3 regions of the Mesorhizobium sp. M0001 genome follow, and region 3 is predicted to be linked to each of the others. Evidence: predicted binding sites of a transcription regulator. Region 3 holds the regulator's gene; each other region holds the start of a gene.
The links. Region 3 encodes PhoB, which activates phosphate uptake and scavenging genes when phosphate is short. Its sites were predicted from a motif close to TGTCATNNANCTGTCAT; they were not measured.

Region 1 (5,349 bases), on a different contig from region 3:
ATATGCGCGACATATGCCGTCACGCACCGATACCATTTTACGGAAAATTGCGGCTCACTTCCTACCCTACCTTGTTTCAAAGGCGAAACCGTCCATAACGATCGAGACCGCGACTGAGAGCTACGATCTAGGCGAGTTTTTGGGTTCCCAAGGAGTAGAACTGGGAGAGCTCGACTTCCCAGTTTCTGAGACCGAGGAGCTGCATCTTGAACACAATCTTCTTCGGCAGGGCGTCCTCGAAGGCAAGGTAAGTCATACGCTGTATCTTGCGGCCCATGATCGAGTGGTAGCATCCTTCGACATCGGCTTGGCGCTCGGCCTAGCGACATATATCGAACGCGACGGACAGCGTTATGCCTATGCAGGCGTTGTGAGTGGAAGCCTTCTGGATGAGGCTGTGAATTCGGAAAGGACAGCATTCGACCTGGATGCGGAAACCATCGAATTGACAAAGAGGGGGGCACTTGCTGAGATCAAAATTATCTTAGGCCCGCAACTCGACAGGGTCATAGACAAGCAAACAGATCTCTTGCGAAATGTGGTCAAAAAATATCCTCGCTTTTCATATCTGCTGAGCAATCCCAGGGATTTCGTGGCCGATAAAATCCCGCGCAATTTTCGCACTTCCGAACAAATCTACCAGCATCTGGCATTGTACGATTTTCGGGAGAACCGCGACATTGAACGTAAGGTCGAGGTGCTCTCGAAAGAGAAAGTCTCTGATGAAGATCCGGTCCAAAGCGGTGTTCAAGCTATTGTGAGCCGGTTGACAGCCCAAGAATTCTCAGTGCTTGCGGACTATACGGTACGAAGAAAGGTGGTGTTGGACCTGTTGGAAAGAAGGCTGGGCTACCGGCCTGACGGCACAATGAAACAGCATGCGGAGGAGGCTCTGCATAGCTTCGTCGTTCCTATGAGGGTTACGAATAGCGAAATCCATATCGACAAGCACAACCTTTGGATCATCGATGACAAACTTACGTACTATGAGCATTGGGCCTCGGACAAAAAGCTGAAAACCCTTTTGGCCGAGAGCGATTCAGGCAGTCGGCCGGACGTTCTCCTGTTCGGAGGCAGAACTGCCTATCACCGCCCAGGAACTGACCAACCGGTCGTCATCATTGAATTTAAAAAGCCGGTTCGAAACGACTACAATGATGACGAGAATCCATTCACTCAGATCTACGGCTATATCGAGGAGCTTCGCGCTGGCAAAGTCCTGGACCGGTCTGGCGGCCTTATCCAAGAGATTTCGGAAACCACACCGTTCTTTTGCTACATCATCGCGGACCTAACACCCAATCTCCGAAAATGGTTGAGGATGGCCCAGATCAACGTCCCGCTACCCGGAGGCGGCGGGTTCTACGGCTATAACGATGACTATAAGGCATTCATTCAAGCGCTGAGCTACCGCTACGTGCTGAAAGACGCACGAATGAGAAACGAGGCGTTCTTCAAGCAACTCGGTATTTGAAAGCTGATCGCGGCCGCCGGCCGAGAGTAGCTTTCTGATGCCAAATGAAGTTGCGCGGAGGTGCCAAACGATTTTGCGCGCTACAGCCTGAACTCGCGTCAACAGGCTGTCACCCGCCTGTCATGCCCCTGAGTTACCCGCTTGCGGCAAAGCAAATGGGGAATCACTTTGCCATGACGGACGTCTCCTCGGATCTCGTTTTTCGCCGCGGCAAGGAAGTTGGAAAAGCCGTCTACCAGAACCGCCCGCTGTCGAAGGCCGGCATCTCGGAGCGGCTGTTCGCCCTCTTGTTTTCCGGTCTCGTCTATCCGCAGATCTGGGAAGACCCTGAAGTCGACATGGAGGCCATGCAGCTTGGCCAGGGTCACCGCGTCGTCACCATAGCGTCGGGCGGCTGCAACATCCTCGCCTACCTCACCCGCTCGCCTGAACGCGTCGATGCGGTCGACCTCAACGCCGCCCACATCGCCTTGAACCGGATGAAGCTGGAGGCGGTGCGGCATCTGCCCTCGCAGGGCGATCTGTTCCGTTTCTTCGGCGCCGCCGGCACCAGCCACAATTCGCAAGCCTATGACCGCTTCATCGCGCCGCATCTCGACCCGGTCAGCCGCCACTATTGGGAGCGTCGCAGCTGGCCCGGCCGCCGGCGCATCACCGTCTTCGACCGCAATTTCTACCAGACCGGCCTGCTCGGCCTGTTCATCGCCATGGGCCACCGCATCGCCAAATTCTTCGGCGTCGATCCCGCCGGTATCATGGCGTCGAAGAGCCTCGCCGACCAGCGCCGCTTCTTCAACGAAGAGCTGGCGCCGGTCTTCGACAAGAAGCTGTTGCGCTGGGCTACCTCGCGCAAGGCTTCGCTGTTCGGCCTCGGCATTCCGCCGGCGCAGTACGATTCGCTGATCACCTCGGGCGATGGTTCGATGGCCAGCGTGCTGAAGGCCCGGCTGGAAAAGCTCGCTTGCGATTTTCCGCTGAAGAACAACTACTTCGCTTGGCAAGCCTTCGCCCGTCGCTATCCCAATCCGGGTGAGGCCGCCCTGCCCGCCTATCTAGAAGAGGCCAACTACAAGGCGATCCGCAACAATGTCGATCGCGTCGGCATCCACCACGCCAATCTGATCGAATTTCTGGCCGGCAAGGACGCAGGCACCGTCGATCGTTTCGTCCTGCTCGACGCGCAGGACTGGATGACGAACGACCAGCTCAATGCCCTTTGGTCGGAGATCACCCGCACCGCCTCGGTCGGCGCCCGAGTCATCTTCCGTACCGCCGCCGAGCCCAGCCTGCTGCCGGGCCGCGTCTCGATCTCGCTGCTCGACCAGTGGACCTACGAGGACGAGGCCTCGCGCGACTGTTCGGCCCGCGACCGCTCGGCCATCTATGGCGGCTTCCACCTCTATGTGAAGCGCGCGGCATGAGCGCGAGCGAGCTGCCGGCCGACCATGCCGAACTGATGGACGGCGTCTATCGCTGGCAACGCCATATCTACGACCTGACCCGCAAATACTATCTGCTTGGCCGCGACCAGATGATAGCCGGGCTGGATGTGCCGGCGAATGGCAGAGTGCTCGAACTTGGCTGCGGCACCGGCCGCAACATCGCGCTTGCCGCCCGCCGCTATCCCGACGCCCGCCTCTACGGCCTCGACATCTCGGCCGAGATGCTGGAGACGGCGAGCAAGGCGATCGGCCGCGACGGCCTGTCCGGCCGCGCCGTGCTGGCGCGCGGCGACGCCACCGATTTCGACGCCAAGACGCTGTTCGGCATCGAGCGCTTCGACCGCATCTTCGTGTCCTATTCGCTGTCGATGATCCCCGGCTGGGAAAAGACGGTTTCAGCAGCCCTTGCGGCACTCGCACCCGGCGGCTCGCTGCATGTCGTCGATTTCGGCCAGCAGGAAGGCTTGCCCAACTGGTTCCGGACATTGCTGCGCGGCTGGCTCAAGAAATTCCATGTCACGCCACGTGAATCATTGCGCGAAGTCTTGGAATCGGAATCTCGGCGAACCGGCGCAAGCTTCTGTTTCCGCGCGCTTTATCGCGGCTATGCCTGGCTGGCGGTCGTCAAGATCGCGCACTCTTACCTCCCCCTCGATGGGGGAGGCCGCGCCGAAGGCGCGGGTGGCCAGGCACCCCGCCCCGGCGCTACGCGCCGACCCTCCCCATCAAGGGGAGGGTAAAGGGAGCTAGCGCAGTGCCTTCATCAGCGCGCCGACCATCACCTGCGGCCGGTAGCCGAGCTTGGCCGGCGTCAACCCCAGCCGCACCACCACCAGTTGCTCCGACGGGATGATGGCGACCGTCTGGCCGTCATGGCCCTCCATCCAGTAGGTATCGTTGGGCAGGCCGGCGGCGACGCCGGCGCCGGGATTTCCTTCGTCCCCCGGGGCTTCGATCCAAAGTTGCCCCTTGCCGTAGACTTTCGAGGCCGGTGCCGGTTCGCGCATCCAGTCGACGAAACCGGCCGGCAGGATCTGGTTGCCGTTCCAGACGCCGCCCTGCAGCAGGAATTGGCCGAACCGCGCCCAGTCATGCCCCGTGGCATAGAGGTAGGATGAGCCGACAAAGGTACCCTCCTCGTCGGTTTCGAGCACCGCGCTTTGCATGCCGAGCGGCCCGAACAGCGCTGCCCTTGGCCACATCAGCGCCTTGTCCTTGTCGCCGATAGCATCCTGCCACAGCCGCGACAGCATCACCGCCGTGCCGCTCGAATAGGAAAAGACCTTGCCGACGTCGCCGGTCAGCGGCTTGGCCTCGGCGAAGCCCGCCATATCCGGTTCGAGGTAGAGCATGCGCGTCACATCGGCAACGTCGCCATAATCCTCGTTGAACTCGAGTCCGCTCGACATCGCCATCATATCGGCAAGGCTGATGGCGGCGCGGCCGTCCGCCTTCCATGAGCCGAACAGGCCCTGATTGGTCACCGCCATCTTGCCGTCCTTGACCAGCGTGCCGACGAGCGCGGCGTTGACTGTCTTGGTCATCGACCAGCCCAGCAGCGGCGTTTTCGCCGAAAAGCCGTCGCCATAACGCTCCGCAACAATGCGGCCATTTTTGACCACCACCACGGCGCGCATGCCGATGCCGGTCATCGCCGCACCGTCGAGGATCTTGTTGATTTCGGGATTTTGCGAGGCATCGACTCGATCTCCCTCGGGCCACAGATCGCCCTTGGTGGCCGCCGACGCCTCGGCAGGGATTGACGTGCGCCGTGCCTTGCCGACGTCGCCATCAGGAACCGAGGCGCAACCCAGGCCGGCGCGCGCAACAGCAACGCTCTTGCCGAGGAAGCCAAGCAGCCCGGCCGAGACGGTCCCCCTGTTCTTGTCGACCGACACCTTCATCAGCCTGAGAAGCGGATGGCCGGGCGCCTGCACGTCGATGGCAAGCACCTCATTGGGATCACGGCCGGCGATAAAAACATTCGAGCAGACAATCTTGGCGGAATAGCCGGAACCGACGCGGATCAGTTCGGGCGGCGCGACGTAGAGCCAGGTAAACAGGGCGGCTATGGCCAACACGACCAGGCCGAGCAGCCATTTGATGATCTTCACGGCGATCCGCATCTTTCCGTCCCTGCTTTTCCGCTGCCCGTGGCTTGCGGCCCGATTTATGTCATCGATTTGCCGCCATTGCTTCCGCAAAATCGGTGTTCTTGTCGAGCGCCGTCAACCTGTTATCAACCATGATCGGCGATCACTGGTGCATGTCGCCCAAAAGTGCGCAGCGGTTTTGGAACAACGACATGCACGAAAATAGCGTATCAGGCGATGCTGTGGGGCGATCGCCTGAGGGGCACCTGCAACGACAACCCAACAGCGACCGGCTGATTCCGGCTCGGGAAATGCGATGCGCCGTTTCGCGGCCCTCATC
Region 2 (5,349 bases), on a different contig from region 3:
GGAAAAGGCGCGCGGCTCGTCGTCGATGCGGTCCTCGTCGATCTCGACGCGCGACAGCCAGTCGACGGCAGTGGCGCGGATCTTGCCGTAATGGCGGTCACCGACCGCCATTAGCCGCTCGCCGACATTGGCGCCGGCAGACACCGTCATGCGCAAGCCGTCGGCGGGGTTCTGATGAACAAAGCCCCAGTCGGTGCGCATCAGGAAGCGGCACTCGGCCTCGCTCATACGGTAGAGTTCGCGGAACTGGCCGTCGCGCATGCGGTAGCTGGCGGTGCCAGAAGATGGTAGCAGCCGCGTCGACAGGCAGTTGAGCAGCGTCGTCTTGCCGGAGCCGGATTCGCCGACGACGGCCAGAACCTCACCCGGCCACAGGTCGAAGGTGACATTCTCGCAGCCGACGCGCGAGCCGTAGAATTTGGACAGTTCGGAGACGCGCAGCAGTGGGTCGCCGGTCATTCTGCTGGCCTCATCTTTCCTGCGGTAACATGGCTTTCAGCCGCAAGGTGGCCGCGATGTCCTTCGGCGCGCCGCTTCTCGCAATGGTCGGTGTCGGAGCAGACGAACATGTGGTCGCCATGGTCGTCGAGGATGACCTCGTCGAGATAGACATTTTCCGCCGCGCACAGCGCACAGGGCAGGTCGAAGGTCTGGACCTCGAAGGGATGATCCTCGAAGTCGAGGCTGACGACATCGGTGAAGGGCGGCACGGCATAGATGCGCTTTTCGCGCCCGGCTCCGAACAGCTGCAGGGCCGGCGAACGGTGCATTTTGGGGTTGTCGAATTTCGGCGTCGGCGAGGGGTCCATGACATAGCGGCCCTCGACCTTGACCGGATAGGCATAGGTGGTGGCGATGCGGCCGTGTTTGGCAATGTCCTCGTAGAGCTTCACATGCATCAGGCCGTATTCCTCGAGCGCATGCATTTTGCGCGTTTCGGTTTCGCGCGGCTCGAGGAAGCGCAACGGCTCGGGTATCGGCACTTGGTAGACTAGAACTTGGCCGGCGCTCAGCGGGTGTTCCGGGACGCGGTGGCGGGTCTGGATGATGGTGGCGCTGGCGGTATCGGTCGTCACCGCGACGTTGGCTACCTTCTTGAAGAAGGCGCGGATCGAGACGGCATTGGTGGTGTCGTCGGCGCCCTGGTCGATGACTTTCAGCACATCGTCCGGCCCGATAATCGAGGCGGTGACCTGCACGCCGCCAGTGCCCCAGCCATAGGGCATCGGCATTTCGCGCGAAGCGAAGGGAACCTGATAGCCAGGGATGGCGATGCCCTTGAGGATCGCCCGGCGGATCATCCTTTTGGTCTGCTCGTCGAGATAGGCGAAGTTGTAGGTGGCGATGTCGGTCATGGCGATCAAATCCACTCCCTGCTATTGCATTGACGCCCAGAAAACGGAAATAAAGGCGAAGTCGAATGACTCAGACCGGTTGGATCCAGATTGCAATTCTGCTTCTGGCGTTTGTCTGCGTGGTCGGTTTTGTACCTCGGCGCTTGTTTCTGCCTGCTTCCAGAGATGGCGCGCATGTCACAGGCGGAAACGGCAGCTACGTCGGCGGGCATAGCAGCCATTCCCATGACGGCGGCAACGGGGATGGCGGCAACGGGGGTGGCGGCAATGGCGGGGGCGATTAGGCTCATTCGGCAGCCTCCCGCTTCTCTTCCACCTTTGCAGGGTTCTCTCGAGCTTCGTATTCGGCGCGCATGCGGCGCACCAAATCGAGCTCGGCCTGGAAGTCGACATAGTGCGGCAGCTTCAAATGCTCCACGAAGCCGGTCGCCTGAACATTGTCGGAGTGCGAGATGACGAACTCCTCGTCCTGCGCGGCGGCGACGACATCTTCGCCGAGTTCCGTTGCGCGCAGCGCGCGGTCGCACAGCGCCATGGCCATCGCCTTGCGCTCGCTTTGGCCGAAGACCAGTCCGTAGCCGCGGGTGAATTGCGGCGGCGCCTTGGCCGAGCCCTTGAACTGGTTGACCATCTGGCATTCGGTGACGCGGACCTTGCCGAGCAGCACGGCGAAGGGCAGTTCCGGCACGTCGAGTTCCAGCTCGACCTCGCCGATACGCACCTCGCCGACAAAGGGGTGGTTGCGGGCATAGCCGCGCTGGGTGGAATAGCCGAGCGCCAGCAGAAACCCTTCATCGCCGCGTGACAGCGCCTGCAGGCGGATGTCGCGCGCCATCGGAAACTCAAGCGGCTCGCGGGTGATGTCGCCGGGGACATGGTCCTGCGGCATGTCGCCATCCGGCTCAATCAGCCCTTCGCGGGCGAGGATCGTCGAAACGCGCGGCATGGCCTGCGTTTCCGTCTCGCGCTGGAGCGGTTCGGCGACATCGGCGCCGGCGGCGAGTTCCGGGTCGAGCAGGCGGTGGGTGTAGTCGAAGGTAGGCCCAAGCAGCTGGCCGCCGGGCAAATCCTTGTAGGTCGCCGACACGCGCCGCTCGACCAGCATGGCGCCGGTGTCGATGGCGTTGGTGTAGCCGAAGCGCGGCAGTGTGGTGCGGTAGGCGCGCACCAGGAAGATCGCCTCGATCATGTCGCCGCGCGCCTGGACTATGGCGAGCGCCGCCAGTTCCCGGTCGTAGAGCGATCCTTCGCTCATCACCCGGTCGACGCCGAGCGCCAGCTGTTCCACGATCTGGTCGAGGCGCAGCGCCGGCACCGAACGGTCGCCGCGACGGCGGTCCGCAAGCAGGCTGTGGGCATTGGCGATTGCGACTTCGCCGCCTTTTACCGCGACATACATTTATGCCTCCATCGTATTGATGCGCGTCGTGCGCGGCAGGCAGGCGATACCGTTGGGCGCCGCCAGGAGGATGTCGACGCCGCGCGGAAAGCGCTGGCTGTTCTGCTTCCACTGTTCGACGAAATGACGCGGCATCTGTGCCGGCGCGATCGCGGCAGAGACTTCGATGCCAGGACCTTCGAGCAACAGCGGCGCGCCCGAGACGAGATTGCTGACCTGCAGGATCAGTGTCGTCGAGCGGTCGGGATAGTCCTGCGTGCCTTGCGAAAAGCCGTCGAGAGCAGCCATCTCGGCCGGGTTGGCGATCAAGGCGAAATGCGCATCGGCCGGCGTGTTGGCAAGTGGCGCGCCGGTGTGGAAACCGAGCCAGGATTTGACTGCCGCGGACGCCTGCAAGGCAGGGTCGAGCCAGAGCGGGGTGTCGTTGTCGCATAGCGAAAGCGCGATGGCGCCGGCGGTTGCCGACAGCGGCGCCGGCGGCCGGGCGAAGGCCGGCAGAGGCTGCACGCTGCCCGGCCGCGCCATGGCGTCCATGATTGCGCGGAAGACGGTCTGGGCGTTGAACACCGGATCGGCGAAACCGCCGTCGATCGATTGAGCTGCGATGTCCATCAGTCTTCTCCGCGCACCATGGTGAAGAAATCCACTTTCGTTGCCGCCGTCTCGGCGCGGCGCTTTTCGCGCGCTTCGCCTTGGGCGGCACGCAGCGGCGCCACCAGCGCGGTTTCGACCGTCCTCCGCTGCGCCGGGTCCTGCCAGAGCGCGTCGGCGATTGCGGCCAGCCTGGCCTTCTTCCTGTCGCGGCCAAGCATGTAGCTGTGGCCGACCTGTCCGGAAGGGAGCCGAACTGTGGCGCGGGTGACCGTCGCTTCACCGACATTGAAGGGTGCGCCGCCGCCGCCGATGCGACCACGCACGGTGACCAGACCGGTTTCCGGGCCACGCAGAAGCTCGGCCTCGGAGGTCAGGCCGGCCTCGTTCCAGAGCCGGGCGATGTCGTCGCCGTTAGCCTGCGCCAGCGTTGCCATGACGTCTTTGCGCTCGGCCTGTTCCCGCGCTTCCTGTCCTCGCATTGGGTTACTCCCTGACCAAATAAAATTTGTCTAGTGATATAGACAACTATACAAATTATACCTATTATCTAACCCGTGTCCATGACGGGTGGATGACAGGGGGTGGAGCGGGGGGGAAATGGTGGCTCAAAAGAGCGCGAGCAGCATTGAACGCCGCAGTGGCGTCTCGCTCTGGCGGCAGATCGCCGACCAGATCCTGCATTCGATTGCGTCCGGCGATTTCGCCGAGAATGCCGCGCTGCCGCCGGAGATGGCGCTGGCCGAACGCTACGGCGTCAACCGCCACACGGTGCGCAGCGCCATATCGGCCCTGGTACAGGACGGTGTGCTGCGGGCCGAGCAGGGACGCGGCACTTTCGTGTTGTCGCGCAAGCGGCTGTCCTATCCGATCGGCGCGCGCACGCGTTTTTCGACGGGCCTGCAGGGACAGACTTCGGAACGGCATATCGTGCTGCTCACGTCCGTAGTTGAATCGGCCAGCCAGCGCGTCGCCGACGGCCTCGGCCTTGCCAGGGGCACCGAGGTGATCCGGCTGGAGACGCGCGGCGAAGCCGATGGACGGCCGGTGTCCCGCGCCGCCAGCTGGTACGAAGCAAAGCGCTTCGCCGGCATCGATGCCGTGATGGCGGAGACCGGTTCGATAACCGCCTCGCTCCGGCGTTTCGGCATCGACGATTATCTCCGGCAATCGACGGTTCTGTCGGCGCGTCACGCCGACGCCGCCGACCTTGCCGATCTCGATTTGCAGCCCGGCGCCATCGTGCTGGTCGCGGTCGCCGTCAACGTCACACCGGACGGCCAGCCGATCCAGTTCGCCGAAACACGGTTTCCGGCGGAGCGGGTGGAGCTGAAACTGTCGGCGCTGTAGCGGGGCGCGCCTATTTTTCACCGGCCTGGCGTTTTGAGGACGGAGTGGGAGTCAACCTGCGCGGGTCGTCATCATTCGGGCCGGGACCACCTGCGATGTTATGCCCCAACCTCGATCACAGCCTTGATCAGCCCCGATTTCTCATGCGCCCAGCGCGCGAGATCACGCGGTGTGCCGGTTAGCGTGGTGCGGTGGGTGACGAGTTTTGCCAGCGGCACGGCGCCGTTGCGGATCGAGGCGGCGACGTGGTCGAAATCGACTTTCAGCGCGTTGCGGCTGCCGATCAATGTCATTTCCCGCTTGTGGAATTCCGGGTCGGAAAAGACGATGTCGTCCTTGACGACACTGACCAGCACGAGCGTGCCACCATGCGCGACATGTGCGAAGGCCGACTGCACCGAGGCGGTGTTGCCGGTGGCGTCGAAGACGATGTCGAACCCTTCGCCGCCGGTTGCCTCGCGCACCAGTTCGGCTGCCGCTTTTTGTGAGGCGTCGAGCGTGGCGAAGCCGAGTTCGCCTTTTGCAAAATCCAGCCGCTCCGTGCTCATGTCGAGCAGGCTGACATCGAGCCCGGCGATGCGCGCAAACAGCGCTGCGCCAAGGCCGATCGGCCCGGCGCCGATGACCAGCGTGCGGGCGCCTGGTTCGGCGCGA
Region 3 (5,349 bases):
CGCGGCGACAACGCCGCCGGCGGTGCCGTCATTGGCCGCAACCACGGCATCGACCTTGTTGTCATTGGCGGTCAGGAACTGTTCCATGTTCTTCTGGGCGTTGGCCGGCAGCCAGCCATCGGTATAGGTCTCGCCGACATTCTTGATCTTGCCCGAGTCGATGGCTTCCTTGAGCACTTCCATCGAGCCCGAGAACAGGAAATCGGCATTCGGATCCGAGCCCGAGCCCTTGATGAAGACATAGTTGCCTTCGGGCTTCGCCTTGAACACTTCGCGGGCCTGCATGCGGCCGACTTCCTTGTTGTCGAAGGTCAGGTAGAAGACGTCCTTGTTCTCGATCAGGCGATCATAGCCGACGACCGGAATGCCTTCGTCCAGCGCCTTCTGCACCGCCGGGCCGATGGCCGAGGCGTCCTGCGCCAGGATGATCAGCGAGTTGGCGCCCTGCGAGATCAGGCTTTCGACGTCGGTCAGCTGCTTGCCGGGATTGGACTGCGCGTCGGCCGAAATGTACTTGTCGCCGGCGGCTTCGATCGCCGTTTTCATCGCCGCCTCGTCGGTCTTCCAGCGCTCTTCCTGGAAGTTCGACCACGACACGCCGATGACCTTGTCCTTCGCCTGCGCGACCGACATCAGCGCCAGCGACATGGCGACACCCGCCAGCATGGCGGCTGCAAATCTGTTCATTATAACCCTCCCTGCGCCGCCCACGGCGCGACAAAACCGGCCCGAAGGCCTGCACAAAGAGGCTCCATTTTTTCGAGCCTCGAAAAAATACTGGTTCAATGATAAGGCACTGTCAACATCGATTATGATGGATTCTGATGGCGTTGCCGAATTTTTTCGAGCTCCGCAATAAACAATGACAGGGCTGCCGGCGTCTGCCAATATTTGGCTGGTGCCGTCGAACGCCTTCACTATCATGAGGCGCGAGGAGGCCGGGAGGAAAACAAATGTCGGTTGGGATCCGCCACGACGATCTGCGCCGTCGCAACCGTGCGATGGTGATTTCGGCCGTGCGCCGGGCCGGCCAGCCGTCGCGGACCGAGATTGCGGCGACCACCGGCCTCAGCCATTCGACGATATCGGCAATCTCGTCTGATCTAATTCAAGAAGGCATCCTGATTGAAGGCAAGCCTGGCGAGACCGGCTCGCTGAAACGCGGCCGGCCGCAGGTCGGCCTTGGCCTCAACCCGGAAGCGGCGGCGGTCATGACCGTGGTGCTGTCGCTGAACTTCCTCTCCGTCACCGTCATCGACTATGCCGGCCAGGTGGTCGCGGAAGAACAGCGCCGGCTCGACACGCTGACCATGCCGCGCGACGAGCTGATCGGCGAATGCGTAGCAATCGTCGGGCGGCGTCTCGCGGACCCGGACCTCGATGTCCAGAGCATCGCCCGCATTGCCATGGGCATCCAGGGCATCACCGATTCGCAGGCGCGGGCCATGCTGTGGTCGCCAATCACGCCACTGACCGACATTGCCTTCGCCGACATGTTGGAAGCGGAATTCGGCATTCCTGCCACCATGGAGAACGACTGCAATATGATGGCGGTGGCCCTGCAATGGCGCCAGCCCGAGCGCTACCGCGACAATTTCATCGCGATCCTCTTGTCGCACGGCATCGGCATGGGGCTGGTGCTGAAAGGCGAACTGTTCACCGGCACCCATTCCTCGGGCGGCGAGTTCGGCCACATGATCCACCGTCCGGGCGGCGCGCTCTGCCGCTGCGGGCGGCGCGGCTGCGTCGAGGCCTATGCCGGAAACTACGCCATCTGGCGCAGCGCCAAAATGATGAGCGAAGATGCCGAGCCGGTCGATATCGGCGACGCTGATATGCGCGCACTCGCCGCGCGCGCCCGCGAAACCGATGGCCCGGAGCGCGAAGCCTATCGCAAGGCCGGTGAGGCGCTCGGCTTCGGCCTCGGCAGCCTGTTTGCACTGATCGATCCGGCACCCGTCGCCATGGTCGGCGTCAGCGCCGCCGCCTTCGACCTGATCGAACCGGCATTGCGCGAAGCGATCGCCCAGACCGCCGGCGGCCAGCACTCGAAATCGATCTCCTTCGACACCGAGCCCAACGAGCTGCCGCTGATCCGCGAAGGCTGTGCCATGCGCGCGCTCGGCTTCGTCGATCAGGAGATTTTCGCGCCGGGCATTCAGGCCAAATCCGGCAAGCATGTCGCCTGAATGGCCGGCAACGGCGCGACGCGCAGCATCCTAGTCTTCCCTGATCGCGTAGCCGGCGCCGCGAATGGTACGGATGACATCCGGCATGCGGCCGTTGTTGACCGCTTTGCGTAAGCGCCCGACATGGACGTCGACGGTTCGCTCGTCGATATAGATCGTCTCGCCCCAGACATTGTCGAGCAGCTGGCTGCGCGAGAACACGCGGCCGGGATGGCGCATCATGAATTCGAGCAGCCGGAACTCGGTCGGTCCGAGCCTGATCTCGCTCTTCTTGCGGTAGACACGGTGCGACTCGCGGTCGAGCACGATGTCGCCGACCTTGAGCACGCTGGACAGCACTTCCGGCTTGGCCCGGCGCAGCAGCGCCTTCACGCGCGCCATGAACTCCGGCGTCGAGAATGGCTTGACCAGATAGTCGTCGGCACCGGTGGACAGGCCGCGCACGCGATCGCTTTCCTCACCGCGCGCGGTCAGCATGATGATCGGCAGCCGCTCGGTTTCGGGCCGCACTCTAAGCCGCCGGCAGAGCTCGATGCCGGAAACAGCGGGCACCATCCAGTCGAGCACCAGGAGATCGGGCACGTTTTCCTGCAGGCGGATCTCGGCCTCGTCGCCGCGTGTCACCACCTCGACCTGATAGCCTTCGGATTCGAGGTTGTAGCGGAGGAGCACGCCCAGCGGCTCCTCGTCCTCCACGACCATGATGCGTGGCGCGATCATAGGCAGTTCACCCTCATCAGGCCGGCGTGGCCATCGCCGTCTCGTCCTGCTTCGGACGATTGGCGGGCAATTGCTGGCCGGTCAGCACATAATACGCATTTTCGGCGATGTTGGTGACATGATCGCCGATGCGCTCAAGATTCTTGGCGCAGAACAAGAGATGCGTGCAGGCGGTGATGTTGCGAGGGTCTTCCATCATGTAGGTCAAGAGCTCACGAAACACGGACGTGTATTTGACGTCGATGCGCTCGTCGTCATTCCTGAGTTTTGCAAGCGCTGCCGCATCGGTGGCGGCATATTCCTCGACGACGCCTTGCACCTGGATCAGCACCAGTTGCGCCATGGCATCGATGGAGTGCGAGAGGTCGCGCGGCGTGACGCTCAAGCCCACGGTGCCGACGCGTTTGGCGATGTTCTTGGCGAGGTCGCCGATGCGCTCGAGGTCGCCCGCCATGCGGATCGAGCCGACCACGGCGCGCAGATCGTTGGCCATCGGCTGGCGCTTGGCGATCAGCGTGATGGCGCGGTCGTCCAGTTCGCGCTGGCGCGCATCCATGATGGCGTCGTCGGAAACGACACGCTGTGCCAGCGCATTGTCCGAATTGAGCAGCGCCCTGGTCGAGCCGCTGACCATCGAGCCGGCCAGATCGCCCATGTCGCGGATCAGCTTGCTGATCTGCCCGAGCTCTTCATCGAAGGAGGCGACGGTATGTTCACCCATGATCTTGGTCCTCGTGCCTAAAAATTCACCCGCCGGACGGCTCAGCCGAAGCGGCCGGTAATGTAGTCCTGGGTGCGCTTGTCGTCGGGGTTGGTGAACATCTTGTCGGTGACGCCCTCCTCGACGAGATAGCCGAGATGGAACATCGCCGTGCGCTGCGAGACGCGCGCCGCCTGCTGCATCGAGTGGGTGACGATGACGATCGTGTAGTTCTGGCGCAGTTCGTCGATCAGCTCCTCGACACGGGCGGTGGCGATCGGATCGAGCGCCGAGCAGGGCTCGTCCATCAGGATCACCTCCGGCGACACGGCGATGGCGCGCGCGATGCACAGGCGCTGCTGCTGGCCGCCGGACAGGCCGGTGCCGGGCTCCTGCAGGCGGTCCTTGACCTCGTTCCAGATCGCAGCCTTCTTCAGGCTCTGCTCGACGATCTGGTCCATGTCGGACTTGCGCTTGGCCAGCCCATGGATGCGCGGGCCGTAGGCGACGTTCTCGTAGATCGACTTCGGGAACGGGTTGGGTTTCTGGAACACCATGCCGACGCGGGCGCGCAGTTCGACGACATCGATGTTCTTGTCGTAGATGTCGTCTTCATCGAGCGTGATCTTGCCGGTCACCCGCGCCGAATCGATGGTGTCGTTCATGCGGTTGAGGCAGCGCAGGAAGGTCGACTTGCCGCAGCCGGACGGGCCGATCAGCGCCGTCACCTGGTTCTGGCGGACGTCGAGATTGACGTCGAACAACGCCTGCTTCTCGCCGTAGAAGACGCCGACCTTGTCGCCGCGCATCTTGATGACTTCGTTCGACTTGGCGTTCATTTTGTCGCCCACTGCATTCTCAAGGGACTGTTCGGTCATGATGTTCATACCAAATTGCCTTTTTTCTACCAGCGCCGCTCGAAGCGGCGCCGGAGCACGATCGCGGTGATGTTCATGGCCATGAGGAAGACGAGCAGGATGATGATGGCGCCGGACATGCGCTCGACAAAAGCGCGCTCAGCCTCGTTTGCCCACATATAGATCTGAACCGGCAGCGCGGTCGCCGGATCGAAAGGCGTCGTCGGATAATCGGCGACGAAAGCGACCATGCCGATCAAGAGCAGCGGTGCTGTCTCGCCGAGCGCACGCGCCAGGCCGATGATGGTGCCGGTAAGGATGCCTGGGGCGGCAAGCGGCAGGATGTGATGGAACACCATCTGCATCTTGGAGGCGCCGAGACCTAGGGCCGCCGAGCGGATAGACGGCGGCACCGCGGCGAGGGCGGCGCGCGTGGCGATGATTATGGTCGGCAATGTCATCAAGGTCAGCACCAGGCCGCCGACGAAGGAAGCCGAGCGCGGCATGCCGAGGAAGTTGATGAACACGGCAAGGCCAAGCAGACCGAAGACGATCGACGGCACCGCCGCGAGATTGTTGATGTTGACTTCGATCAGGTCGGTGAAGCGGTTCTTCTTGGCGAATTCCTCGAGATAGATCGAGGCGGCGACGCCGATCGGCAGCGCCAGCAACAGCACGATCACCATCATGTAGAACGAGCCGATGATCGCCACGCCCATGCCCGACGTTTCGGGCCGGCTGGAGGCGCCATAGGTGAACAGGCCGGTGTTGAAATGCTCGGCCATCACGCCGTCGGCTTTAAGCTTGTTCATCCAGTCGATCTGCTGGTTGGACACCTTGCGGCGCGCTTCATCGACGCCGAGGTCGATCTGGCCCTTGAAGG

Region 1: NKK50_RS01690 (BtaA family protein) is a predicted target of PhoB. The motif match lies at 1,571-1,587, and genes of this name have one in related genera.
Region 2: phnF (phosphonate metabolism transcriptional regulator PhnF) is a predicted target of PhoB. The motif match lies at 3,909-3,925, and genes of this name have one in related genera.

The regions. Positions count from the first base shown of each region.
Region 1 is NZ_JAMYVS010000001.1:358,930-364,278, reverse strand. Features, by position in the region: gene NKK50_RS01695 (ATP-binding protein) at 1-1,474, shown strand, start outside; gene NKK50_RS01690 (BtaA family protein) at 1,597-2,895, shown strand; gene NKK50_RS01685 (class I SAM-dependent methyltransferase) at 2,892-3,656, shown strand; gene NKK50_RS01680 (serine hydrolase domain-containing protein) at 3,663-5,042, opposite strand; gene NKK50_RS01675 (glycoside hydrolase family 25 protein) at 5,326-5,349, shown strand, end outside.
Region 2 is NZ_JAMYVS010000002.1:275,493-280,841, forward strand. Features, by position in the region: gene phnK (phosphonate C-P lyase system protein PhnK) at 1-459, opposite strand, end outside; gene NKK50_RS06300 (alpha-D-ribose 1-methylphosphonate 5-phosphate C-P-lyase PhnJ) at 456-1,355, opposite strand; gene NKK50_RS06305 (hypothetical protein) at 1,421-1,639, shown strand; gene NKK50_RS06310 (carbon-phosphorus lyase complex subunit) at 1,642-2,754, opposite strand; gene phnH (phosphonate C-P lyase system protein PhnH) at 2,755-3,366, opposite strand; gene phnG (phosphonate C-P lyase system protein PhnG) at 3,366-3,827, opposite strand; gene phnF (phosphonate metabolism transcriptional regulator PhnF) at 3,946-4,695, shown strand; gene NKK50_RS06330 (zinc-binding alcohol dehydrogenase family protein) at 4,794-5,349, opposite strand, start outside.
Region 3 is NZ_JAMYVS010000014.1:91,280-96,628, reverse strand. Features, by position in the region: gene xylF (D-xylose ABC transporter substrate-binding protein) at 1-687, opposite strand, end outside; gene NKK50_RS27335 (ROK family protein) at 954-2,189, shown strand; gene phoB (phosphate regulon transcriptional regulator PhoB) at 2,220-2,909, opposite strand; gene phoU (phosphate signaling complex protein PhoU) at 2,926-3,630, opposite strand; gene pstB (phosphate ABC transporter ATP-binding protein PstB) at 3,672-4,496, opposite strand; gene pstA (phosphate ABC transporter permease PstA) at 4,514-5,349, opposite strand, start outside.